DNA from 2 places in the Ruania zhangjianzhongii genome. Region 1 is predicted to be linked to the other one. Evidence: riboswitches for the same ligand, from Rfam matches in the RefSeq annotation. Region 1 holds a riboswitch; the other holds the start of a gene.
What was found. Region 1 has a riboswitch for cyclic di-AMP ahead of FU260_RS24355 (C40 family peptidase). Riboswitches for the same ligand answer to the same signal wherever they lie in the genome.
Positions count from the first base shown of each region.

Region 2: another riboswitch for cyclic di-AMP. It lies ahead of FU260_RS24000 (C40 family peptidase); the one in region 1 lies ahead of FU260_RS24355 (C40 family peptidase).

Region 1 is NZ_CP042828.1:1,139,877-1,146,051, reverse strand. Features, by position in the region: gene FU260_RS05290 (universal stress protein) at 1-710, opposite strand, end outside; gene FU260_RS24355 (C40 family peptidase) at 920-1,756, opposite strand; cyclic di-AMP (ydaO/yuaA leader) riboswitch at 1,760-1,945, opposite strand; gene FU260_RS05280 (iron-dependent transcriptional repressor DtxR) at 2,088-2,771, opposite strand; gene serC (phosphoserine transaminase) at 2,918-4,021, shown strand; gene FU260_RS05270 (ATP-binding cassette domain-containing protein) at 4,239-6,175, opposite strand, start outside.
Region 2 is NZ_CP042828.1:774,193-780,367, reverse strand. Features, by position in the region: gene FU260_RS03625 (LytR C-terminal domain-containing protein) at 1-218, shown strand, start outside; gene FU260_RS03620 (DUF4190 domain-containing protein) at 220-540, shown strand; gene FU260_RS03615 (glutamine amidotransferase) at 549-1,283, shown strand; gene FU260_RS03610 (TetR/AcrR family transcriptional regulator) at 1,429-2,154, opposite strand; cyclic di-AMP (ydaO/yuaA leader) riboswitch at 2,634-2,785, shown strand; gene FU260_RS24000 (C40 family peptidase) at 2,785-3,612, shown strand; gene FU260_RS03600 (DUF8017 domain-containing protein) at 3,712-4,455, opposite strand; gene FU260_RS23465 (hypothetical protein) at 4,763-4,933, shown strand; tRNA gene FU260_RS03595 (tRNA-Ser) at 5,149-5,237, opposite strand; gene FU260_RS03590 (NAD-dependent protein deacetylase) at 5,363-6,175, shown strand, end outside.

The DNA.
Region 1 (6,175 bases):
ACCAGCTCGCGGCCTTCCAACGCCCGGTCGACCGTGACGTTCAGGCCCTCCTTGACGTCGGCGAGCACGCTCTCCCGGTCCACCGCGGCCGGCAGCCAGCCGAGCACGCCGGCACCGGCGCCGATCGGCACCGCCACCACAGCGGTGAGCTCGGCCTGCCAGACCTCGGCCTGCTCGATCGCCCGGTTCAGCGCCACCTTCGCCGAATCGGACCCGTCCACACCCACCACGATCCGGTTGATCGGCAGCGGCGGAGTGGTGTCATCGTCCTCACCGTCCAGCAGGGGCACCACCACGGTCGGGCAGTGCGCGTGGGCCGGCAGGGCCGAGGAAACGGTGCCCAGGACACGCTCGGCGAAGCCGCTGCGCCCCCGGGTCCCGACCACCACCAGGCAGACCTGCTTGCTCAGGTCCACCAGCACCCCGGCCGGGTCACCGGTCTCCAGGGCGCTGGTCACCTCCACGTCACGTTGCGAGACCCGCGCGACCGCCTCGTCCAGCACTGCCTGCGCACCTTCGCGGATGGCGGTGTCGTCCAGTGCGGCGTAGCCACCGTCCAGGGAGGCAGCAGCGAACGTGGGCACGGCGTAGGCGCACACCAGGTGCAGCCGCCAGCCCACCTGCCGCGCCTGGGCGACGGCCCATTCCAGTGCGTTCAGGCTGGCCGGTGATCCATCGACCCCTACCAGAACGACCTGTTCGTGCTCCATGACCAGTACACCCCCGGTCGTTGGTGATCTCTTGGCCTCAAGTGTGCCCTGTCGGAGGCGATGCTGCGCACCAAAACGCGAATCAACTGTGCGCCGGGCAGCACTCGCGTACTACCCGGGCAGCACTCGCTGTACCGTCGGGGCCAGACAACGACAATGGCCCGCCTCTGCCGATGCAGAGACGGGCCACTGTGCTGACGCGATGAGGCTCAGCCGGTGACGCGGATGAACGTCGGGTTGGACCGCCACATCTGGCTGGCGTGCAGCGGGCTGCTGGGGTTACGGGCAGCAATGTGCTGGTCGCCACCGAGGTAGATGCCCACGTGTCCAGGCCACCAGACCAGGTCACCGGGGCGCGCCTCGGAGGCGGACACCTGCTGACCGGCACCGGCCTGGGCACCGGAGGAACGCGGCAGGCTGATGCCCACCTGGGCGTACACGTAGGCGGTGAAGCCGGAGCAGTCGAACCCGGCCGGGGTCGAACCACCGTGCACGTACGGAGTACCCACGTAGCGATGGGCGATCTCCACGATCTGCGCGCCGATTCCGCTGGCGCTGGTGGTGGAGGCGGGCTCGCTGGACTCCTCGGACTCACCCTCGTCCGAGTCGCTAGACTCGGTCGCGGCCTCGGTGCGGTCGTTGCTGCGCGAGGTCTCGGTAGTGGTCCGCTCGTAGGTCGGCTCCGGCTCCGGCTCTGGCTCTGGCTCCGGGGGCGGCGGCGGAGCCTCAGACTCCACCTCGACGTTCGTGCCCAGGTTCCAGCTCACGTCAGCGTCGACGCTGACGGTGGCGGAGGTGCCCACGGCATCCTCGTTCGCCGTGTCTGGGGCGATAGCCGACGCGAGGTTCGCGGTGCGAACGGGGGCGTCGGCGGTGGTCGGGGCGGCGAGAGCGCCGGGGGCGCTGAGCGCCAGAAGCGCTCCCGATGTGGCCAGCGCGACGGCGGTCCGCTTGCCCACGGTCCCGGTGACGGCCTGGCCGAAGGTGCTCAGCGGGGTTACCGGGCGGCATGCTGCGCGGTGCCGCCCATTTTTGATGTCGGTCAAAGTATTGCCTCTCCTGCCGCCTACGAGGTGAGCTGTCGGGTTCGGGTGGAGGTAGCACCCGGTCCGCCTGCCGCTCGGCCGGTGGACTTCACCCCAAGGTGCTTCACAGCACCGCAAGATTTGGGTCCCCCGCCCCTGTCACGGGTTCGATCTGACCTCGGGCAGTGACAGGGTTCGGCGTCTGTCCGGGGTACTCGCTGAAGGAGGGTTTCTGCGAGCGGAACAGACGCTACCTCAGCACTGGGCCGATTGTCACGTTCCGGTCACAATTCGGTCCCGGATGTGACTGGTGGCACGAATCTGCGGCGTGTCGCGATCCCGTCGGATTCGGTCAGTCGGTGGTGACGAACACGTGCCGGGCGGTGTCCTCCGGCAGGTCCAGCACGGTCTCGACGCCGGAGACCTGCACGGCGAAGGTGTCCTTGCCGCGGGTCGCCTGGATCGTGGCCCCTGGCGCCAGGCCCGCTTCCTGCAGCTGCCGCAGCAGGGCCACATCCACCTGCAGCGGCTCCCCGATCCGGGTGATCCGGTAGGTGGCCGCACCGGTCGGCAGCAGATCGGCGAGCGCCGCGCCGTAGGCGGCGTCCAGCGACTGCTCCCCGAGCTCTTCCAGCCCGGGGATCGAGTTGCCGTACGGGTCTCGCTGGGGGTGATCGAGCAGGCCGATCAAGCGCTGTTCCACCTGATCGCTCATCACGTGCTCCCAGCGGCAGGCCTCTTCGTGCACATGCGGCCAGTCCAGGCCGATCACATCGGTGAGCAGCCGCTCGGCCAGCCGGTGCTTGCGCATCACCCGGGTGGCGCGGGCCAGCCCCTCGTCGGTGAGCTCCAGGTGCCGGTCCCCGGTCACCACCATCAGACCGTCCCGCTCCAGTCGCGCCACGGTCTGGGAGACCGTCGGCCCGGAGTGTCCCAGACGCTCGGCGATCCGGGCCCGCAGCGGCACGATCCCGTCCTCGAGCAGCTCGAAGACCGTCTTCAGGTACATCTCCGTCGTATCGATGAGATCGCTCACGGGGCCCTTCCCCTTCATGCCAGCCAATGCCGACTCCACCCTAACCGGACCGCCCGGTCCGGGCCCTCGGATTTCTCGACCAGCGCAGCCCGGTCACGATCCGGACCCGGGCGAGGAACGCCGTCGGCACCTGGGATGATGCCGGTATGACGACGCTGGCCGTGCCCACCGACCTCCTGCCCGCCGATGGCCGCTTCGGTTCTGGACCGAGCCGGATCCGGCCCGGCCAGTCGGCGGCGCTGGCGGCGCTGGGCCCGGTGCTGATGGGCACCTCGCACCGGCAGCCGCCGGTGAAGGCCCTGGTGGCCCGGGTGCGGGAGGGACTGCGCGAGCTGCTGGCCGTGCCGGAGGGCTACGAGGTGGTGCTCGGCAACGGCGGCTCCACTTTCTTCTGGGACGCGGCCACCTTCGCCCTGATCCGGCAGCGTTCCCAGCACGTGAGCACGGGCGAGTTCGGCGCGAAGTTCGCCACCGCTGCCGCCCGGGCCCCGTTCCTGGACGAGCCGCAGGTGGTCCGGGCCGAACCGGGCACGCTCGCCGTACCGTCTCTGGCCGAGGGTGTGGACGCCTACGCCTGGGCGCAGAACGAGACCTCCACCGGGGTGATCGCGCCGGTGCAGCGGGTGAGCGCCGATGCGCTGATGCTGGTCGATGCCACCTCGGCCGCCGGTGGTGTGCGCGCCGACCTGGCCGAGACCGATGCGTACTACTTCGCCCCGCAGAAGGCGTTCGGCTCCGACGGCGGGCTGTGGCTGGCTGTGCTCTCCCCCGCCGCGCTGGAGCGGATCGCCGAGCTCGGCAGCCGCTGGGTGCCCGAGTCCCTCTCCCTGGCCGCGGCGGTGGCGAACTCCCGGAAGGACCAGACGCTGAACACTCCGGCGATCGCCACCCTGGTGCTGATGGCCGAACAGATCGACTGGCTGCTCGCCGGGGGCGGGCTGGACTTTGCCGCCGGGCGCAGTGCCGCCTCGGCGCAAATCCTCTACTCCTGGGCCGAGCGCGCCGAGTACGCCACCCCGTTCGTGCAGCAGGCGCAGGCCCGCTCCCCCGTGGTCGGCACGATCGACTTCGAGGCGGAGGTGGACGCCGCCCGGGTGTGCGCGATCCTGCGGGAGAACGGGGTGGTGGACATCGAGCCGTACCGCAAGCTCGGCCGGAACCAGATCCGGGTGGGGATGTACCCGTCGGTGGACCCGGCCGACGTGCAGGCGCTCACCGCGTGCGTGGACTGGGTGGTCGAGCGGCTCTGAGCTAGACCCCGCTCAACCCCCGGCACCCGCACCCGCACCCGCACCCGAGTTTCCACCGTCCCCGCGCCGATCGGAGGTAGGTACGGCGATCGGAGGTAAGTACAAACGTACCTCCGATCGCCGTACCTACCTCCGTTGGTGGTGGTGGTGGTGGCGGTGGCGACGGTGGTGGCGACGGTGGTGGTGGTGGTGGTGGCGGTGTAGTGGGGTGGCGGCGTCAGCCGAACACCCCAAGCGCACCCAGCCCGCGGAGCGTGCCGGCCTGCCAGGAGGCATAGAGCACGACGGCGGTGCTCACCAGAGCTGTCCCGGCCAGCAGGGCATCGGCGCGCCCGAGCGGGCTGGGTGCGGCGATCGTGCGGCGGCCGGCGCCCAGGCCACGGGTCTCCAGGGCGATCGACATCCGTTCGGCGCGGCGCAGCGAGGTGACCAGCAGAGTGAACGCCGCCCGGGTCAGTGCCCGCGGCGACCGGGATATCCCGCGGCGGCGCGGGTCGCGGACCGCCTGGGCCGCCCGGATCGTGGCCCAGGTCTCCGGTAGCTGTTCGAGCAGCCGGTAGCCAGCCAGCACCGCGTAGGCGAAGCGTCCGTCCAGACGCAGGTGCTGGTGCAGGCTGGTCATCAGCCGGGCGCCGTCGGTGGTGAACACGAAGGTCACCGAGGCGACGCCGATGAACAGGGTCCGGATCGCCAGCCCGGCACCGATGCTCAGGCCCTCGGCGCTGATCGCCGCCGGCCCCACGTGCGCCACCGCCTGCCCGGGCCGGGTGAACGCGTTCACCATCAGCAGGCTGAACGCGAAGGCGACGAACAGCAGGTGGGCGCGCAACAGGGTGCCCGCCGGAATCCGCCCGGCGGCCAGGGCGACCGGCCAGGTGAGCAGGTAAAGCACAGCGGGGGTCACCGGATCGGTCACCGCGGTCAGCACCAGGCAGATCACCAGCAGCACAGCGAGCTTGACCACGGGATCGCGGCGGTGCAGCACCGAGTCCCCCGGCAACGGTCGTCCGAAAGCGGGCCGGGCACTGCCCCGCACCCTGGCACTGCCCCTTGCCCTCGCGGCCGGCTGCGGTCGCGCCTCGACGCCGCCACTCATGCCGCCACCCCCACCGGCGCTGCCTCGCGCTCCAGCAGGGCGAGCGCATCCCGGGCCGCACCGAGCGGGCCAGGCCAGGCGGCCAGCAGCGGCGGCAGGTGCAGTCCGGCGCGGGCGAGCACGGGGGGTGAGCACCTCGTCCACAGTGCCGACGGCGACCGGGCGGCCACCGGCGAGCAGCAGCACCTGGTCGGCGAGCGCGGCCACCAGGCGCAGGTCGTGGCTGGCCAGGACCACTGCGCGGCCCTCCCCGGCGAGCCGGGCGAGCTCGGCGCCGATCCCGGCGGCGGTGCGCCGGTCCTGACCGAAGGTCGGCTCGTCGGCGAGCAGCACGTCATCGGCCATCACGGTCATCGCCGCCAGGGAGAGCCGGCGTTGCTGACCGCCGGAGAGCCGGAACGGGTCCGCAGCGGCGAGCCCGGTCAGCTGGTAGCGCTCCAGCACCGACCCGACCGCAGCACCGGGACCAGCACCAGCAGGAGCACCAGCACCGGCCGGCAGCCCGTAGCCGATCTCGTCGGCGACGGTGCGGGTGAGGAACTGGTGCTCGGGGTTCTGGAACACCATCCCGACCCGCGCCAGCCCACGCACACCAGCAGCCGGCAGCAACCCCGCCAGGCCGAGCAGCAGCGAGCTCTTCCCGGAACCGTTCACCCCGAGCACTGCGGTGATCTGCCCGGCCCGCAGCTCCAGGTCCACCCCGGCCACCGCCACGGACTCCCCGCGCCGCACCTCGGCGTCCCTGGCGGCGAGCAGCACCGGACCGGCCGGACGCGGAGCCGGCCGCGGCGCGCGACCGGCGAGCTCGGTGAGTGCGCCACCTAGCTGAGCCGGGGAGACCGGACGCCGCAGTACCCGGGTGAGCTCCGCCGTCGCCGGTAACCAGGAGCCCGTGGCGGCCACCTCACCTGAGGTGAGCACGGCCGCGCTCGGCCCATCCGCCACCACGCTGCCGCAGCGGTCGAACACCACACAGCGCGTGGGTAGCGGGCCGAGCTCGTCCAACCGGTGCTCGATCAACAGGCTCGCCCCGTCCAGGCCGGCCAGCAGAGCACCGA
Region 2 (6,175 bases), 370 kb from region 1:
CGGCCTTCACAGCGGCCCAGCTGTTCGCCGACGCGACCATCGAGGTGGACTCCCGCAGCGGCGAGACCATCGACGTCGTGATCGGTGCGGAGTTCGAGGACCTGCGCGCCGACGACGAGATCGCCATCGATCCGGAGGCGCCGATCCCGGCCGCCGCGGAGTGCACCCCGCTGGCCACGGCCACGCCGACCGACTCCGGTGAGCAGGCGGAGGGCTGAGATGAGCGTCGGCACCTCCCCCTACGACAACGCCTACACGTTGCCGATGCCCGATCCGGCCGTCACCTTCGCCGGCCCTGGCTACTTCACCCCGCAGCCGAAGTCCAGTGCGGCAGCAATGGTCGCGTTCCTCTGCGCCCTGCTGGGCATCATCACCTTCATACCGTCCCTGGCCGCGGTCATCGTGGGCATCATCGCGCTGCGGCAGATCGCCCGGAACCGGCTCCGGGGCCGCGGACTCGCGGAGGCGGCGGTGGCACTAGGGGCGCTCGTGCTGCTCAGCTGGTCGGCGATGCTGGCCGCCTTCTTCCTCATTACCTGAGTCCGGCCGTGAAGCCCTTCCTGCTGCTGGCCAGCCGCGCCGAGGATCGTGCCGCCGACGCCGAGTACGAGGCATTCGGGCACTACGGCGGGCTCAGCACCGACCAGCTGCACCGGGTGCGGATGGAAGCGTCACCGCTACCGCAGATCCAGCTCTCCGACTACTCCGGGGTGATCGTGGGCGGTAGCCCGTTCAACGCCACGGACGCCAACGAGCTCAAGTCGCCGGTGCAGCATCGGGTGGAGGCTGAGATGGCCGCACTGCTGGACGAGGTGGTCGCCCGCGACTTCCCGTTCCTCGGCGCCTGTTACGGCATTGCGGCGCTGAGCAACCATCGGGGCGGGGTGATCGACACCGTCTATGGCGAACCGGTCGGGGCGGTGCTCATCGAGCAGACCCCGGCCGGTCTGGCCGATCCGCTGCTGGCCGAGGTCCCGGAGACCTTCCATGCGTTCGTCGGGCACAAGGAGGCCTGCCGGGTGCTCCCCGAGGATGCCGTGCTGCTGGCCACCTCGCCCCGGTGCCCGGTGCAGATGTTCCGGGTCGGGCAGAACGTGTACGCCACCCAGTTCCACCCCGAGCTGGACGCGGACGGACTGATCACCCGGATCGCGGTGTACGACCGGCACGGCTATTTCCCACCGGCCCAGGCTGACGCGGTCGCCTCCGCCGCCCGCCGCGCGGACGTCTCCCACGCGGCGGGCGTGCTGAAGGCGTTCGTGCGTCGTTACGCACGCCACTGACGCGCCCCTGGCCGGAGCAGCCCGCCCGCCACGGCGACGGCGTTCCTCGCCGGGCGAGCACCGCCGTCGCCCTGATGGGGGTGTTCCTGCACGCAACGACGGCGCAGCCCGGGTGAGGCTGCGCCGTCGAGTGCCGCAGGAGTAGTCAGTCCGCCGAGGCGAAACCGGCGCGTTCGAGGTAGCCGCCCGATCCGGGCACGGTGCGGAAGGACCGCCCGTTCGTCAGGTGCAGCATCGGCTCCATCAGGTGCGTCCAGAACTCCCGGAGGAACTCCACCGTGGCGTCCGTGGTGCGCGGCGCATCGAGGGCGAAGTCGAGCAGCGCGGCACCGAGGCAGTGCCGCACCACCACCCGAGCACGGGCGTCCTCGTCGTCGCTCGGCTGCAGGGCGCCACTGGCGATTCCTGCCCCGATGCGCTCGCGGGTGTTCTCCAGCACGAACGTCAGGAACGTGTCGCAGAACAGCCCGCCCTCGCGCAGGCTGCGGATCGTGTAGTGCACGGCCTGGGTGAGGAAGTCCAAGTCGCCGGTGAGGGTCTGCTCCACGCTGCCGAGCTCAAGGCTGCTGGGCAGGCGAGAGGAGGAGTACTGCAACATGTACTCGTCGCACTCCTGACGCAGCCTGGCCTTCGACCGGTAGTAGTGGGTGATCAATCCTGCCGTCACGCCGGCACGGGCAGCGATCGCCCGCATCCCGACGTCGAATCCCTCGTAGGCGAAGGACTCGATCGCGGCTTCCCGGATCCGGTCCCGCGCATTGTCGGCAGCACCGGGTGCGGTGACGGGCCCACCCGGCGCCGTAGCGGTCAACATCTGGCTCTGGACGGCGGCGCTGTACGAGCGTCCGCGGTCGGTGTCATGCCTGCCCATGGATCGAGAGAGTACTGCCGAAAACTGGGAAGCACCCGCCGAGAATGCCCAGATGGGGAGATCTCCCCATGCTGATTCACCGGGCCCGTCGCGACGATTCGCCGTTATCGTGCCGATATCTCACCGTTACCGTGCCGCAACCAGTTTGAGACCGGTCCGTGACATTTTTCACCATTTCGGCCGATCGATGCGGCACAGTGTCCCTTCATCGGGCGACCACCCCGCCGGGGACGCAGGGCGCAGGGACCGGGGACGTTCACCCCGGTTTTCGCTACCTGGTGCCGATAGTGGGCCCAGAACCGCCCGCCTACCGCCGGGGCTGCGACCGGTCCGCGCCACCGTGCACGCCAGCCTCCGCCGCGACCGCCTCACCGAGCAGCCGTTATCGAAACGTGACATACGGGCGGTCGCGTGGTTATCGTCGCCGTGCTCCCCACTGCCACTCAGTGGGGAGAGCGCGGATTGCTGCCGAACCCTGCCTCTTTCCGCGGCCCACAACCAGGCAGGGGTGGGGGAACCACATACCGGGTCCGGTGCGCCGGTCCCTTGGGGTGAAGTTCGGTTCCGACCGAACCGGGTTTATCCGACCCGAATCCGACAGCTAACCCCGCAGGCAACAGGAGTAGCAGCATGACCATGAGCAACACTGCGCGCGCTCGGCACCGTGCCGACGTGCGACCCACGACGTTCCTCTCGTCGACACGACTTTCCTCCGTCGCCCGCCGCGGCACGCTCGGCGTTGCCACCGCCGGACTTGCCTTCGGCCTCGTCGCGCCCGGTGCATCCGCATCCGAGCCCGCCGGTGGTCCCAGCGACAGCCAGGGCGGCGGCTCCGCAAGCGTCTCCGCTGAGGGCGGCGGCACGGGAAGCGGCGGTGCTGAGAGCGGGACCACGGTCACCGTCAGCGCCGGTGACACGGTCGGCGAGATTGCCGCGGCCAACGGCTCCAGCGTCTCGTCCATCATCGACGCCAACGGCCTCGGCGCCAATGCGCTGATCTTCGTCGGCGACGAGCTGACCATCCCCGGCGGCTCCGGCTCGTCCACCGAGTCCTCCTCCGTCGACGGCGCAGGCAGCTCCGGCGGCGAGGTGGAGGAGGAGGCATCCAGCTCCTCCGGCTCCAGTGCCAGCAACGACATCCTCGATGTCGCCCGCCAGTACATCGGCACGCCGTACGTCTGGGGTGGCTCGAGCCCGTCCGGCTTCGACTGCTCCGGCTTCACCCAGTACGTCTTCGCGCAGGTCGGGATCGATCTGCCCCGGACCACCGACGCCCAGCGCAACGCGGGACAGGTCGTGTCGGCAGCTGAGGCCCAGCCCGGCGATCTGGTCTGGGCGCCCGGGCACGTGGGCATCTACACCGGCGACGGCCAGCACATCGCGGCCCGCAACCCTGGCACACCATTGGAGGAGGGCCCGATCTGGATCGACAACCCCACCTTCATCCGGGTGGCCTGATCGGCTGAGCATCGCCGAACGTCCACATCGGCCCGTCTCCACCTGCTGGGGGCGGGCCGATGTGCTGACGGCGGAGCCTGATTCGCTGCTCCGACGCACTCACCCGAAGCTGTTGGCGATCTCGACCAGGTCTTCCGGAGTGGGCGAATCGGGCAGCCCGAGCTCCCCGACCACGATGAGCAGGCCGGTGCCCGAGCCGTCCTCATACGCGAACCCCATGGCTATCACCAGTGCTTCGCTGCCCTCGCACGGATCGTCGGACGGCGCGAGCTGCAGGGTAGCGGGGACGGACGCCCAGCTCTCGGACTGGCGAACGTCGCCGAGCTGCAACTCCGACGCGCGGTCGGAGAACAACATCTCGGCGGCCCGCTCGACCTCGGTCGTGACCGCCTCCGCAGGGTCAGTGACGCCTTCAGCCCAGGTCAGGGTCGCGAATCCGAGCACTTCGTCCGGCGCATCCTGGCAGAAGCCCTTGCCGTAGGTGGGGCGAGGGACTTCTTGCCCATCGCTCTCTTCAGACGGCACGTCCCAGGACTCCGGGACGGAGAACGAGCTTCCGTTGTACTCGACCGTCTGCCAGCCATCCGGCGTATCGGGCGCAGTGCCGCCCTCAGCTGGCGTCTCGGCGTCGGCTGGTGACTCGGCGTCGTCGACCGGCGCCTCCGACGGGCTCTCCCTACCCACTGCCGGCTCATCGGCCCCCGCGCTCTCAGAGGGTTCGGCAATCGATCCCGACGGCGCCGGCTCCGGATCGTCGATCGCCTCGTCGGCACATGCCCCCAGCATTGCTACCGCCACAACCGCAGCCGCCACTGCCGCGCCACTTCGTGTACGAAACCGCATCGTTTCCACTTACCCCGCTCATCAGTCCGCCCCCCTTTGCGGTGTCAGCGTAGCCGCGGGCGTGCGATCCGGACAGAGGATTAGCGCGCGGCACCGGCGGTGGGAAGCATGCCAAGCGCGCGGCACAGCCCTCGCCCCTGCCGCCCCAGCCAGAAACGTGACGAGGCCCCGCCCGAAAAGCCTGGGCGGAGCCTCATCACATGGCGGTAGCGGTGGTGTCTGGTTTCAGGACATCGTGAACGCATGTCTCGGGTCATCGTGAACGGTGCGGTGAGCGGCGTTGGGATGTCTCACGACATCGTGAACGGTGGCCAAGTACGAAGTCCTGACCAAAGCCGTGACCATCCAGAACCTCTCCTACGGGCAAGTCGCCGACCGCTACGGGGTCTCCAAGACCCTCGTACACAAGCTCCACCACCGCGGGCTGGCCGAAGGCGAAGACGCCTACCACCCCCGAAAGATCAGTTTGCGCCACTGAAGGACGACATGCTCCACCTCGGCATCGCCCCGCGCCCACGCCCGCACCGAAATCATCGCCCTGATCCACACCGACCACGCCACCGTCATCGACGCCACCACCGGGCAGATCCTCACCGAACACACCCTCAACCCCACCCACACCTACCAACCAAAAAACGGCTGAACCCCCACAACCGGGGGTTCAGCCGTTCACGATGTCGCGAGACATCACAATGGCGGTAGCGGTGGGATTTGAACCCACGGTGGCTATGAACCACACAGCATTTCGAGTGCTGCACCTTCGGCCGCTCGGACACGCTACCTAGCCGGACCAGAGTACTCGGAGCGGCGCCGCTGACCAAAACCGCGACCCGGCCGCCTAGGGTGAGTTCCGGCGTCGGCCGTAGGCTCGATACCAATCCTCGAGGAACGGAGAAAAGTGACGGCGGTGAGCACAGACCTGTCCGCGCTGGTAGACCTGCTGCGGGGCCTGCGCTTCGCCGTACTCACCGGTGCCGGTATCTCCACCGACTCCGGCATCCCGGACTATCGCGGCCCGCACTCACCGCAGCGCACCCCGATGACCTACGACCAGTTCGTCTCCGACGAAGCGTTCCGGCGCCACTACTGGGCCCGCAACCACGTCGGCTGGCAGCACATGCGTGCCACCCGGGCGAACGCCGGTCATGAAGCGCTCGCCCAGCTGGAGGACCGCGGCCTGGTCACTGGGGTGATCACCCAGAACGTGGACCTGCTGCACCAGGCCGCCGGCTCCACCCGCGTGATCGACCTGCACGGCCACTACAACGAGGTGATCTGCCTGAGCTGCGGCCTGGTCCTCTCCCGCACCGAGCTGGACCGGATGCTGACCGCCCTCAACCCCGATTTCACCGAAGCGGTCGCCGATGTGGAGATCGCCCCGGACGCGGACGCGGTGATCGCCTCGACCGAGGGCTTCCGGGTGCAGCCGTGCCCGCGGTGCGGCGGAATCCTCAAGCCGAACATTGTCTACTTCGGGGAGAACGTGCCCAAAGAACGCGTCGCCGCCGCATTCGAGCTGGTGGACCAGAGCGAGGCGCTGCTGGTGGCCGGATCGAGCCTGACGGTCATGTCCGGGCTGCGGTTCGTCCGCCGCGCCCACCGGGACCGGCGGCCGGTGGCCATCGTCAACCACGGCCCCACGCGCGGTGACGAGCTCGCCGACGTCCGGCTGGACGCCGGCACCTCTCCCACCCTCCGCGCTCTTGCGGAGGCCCTGCCC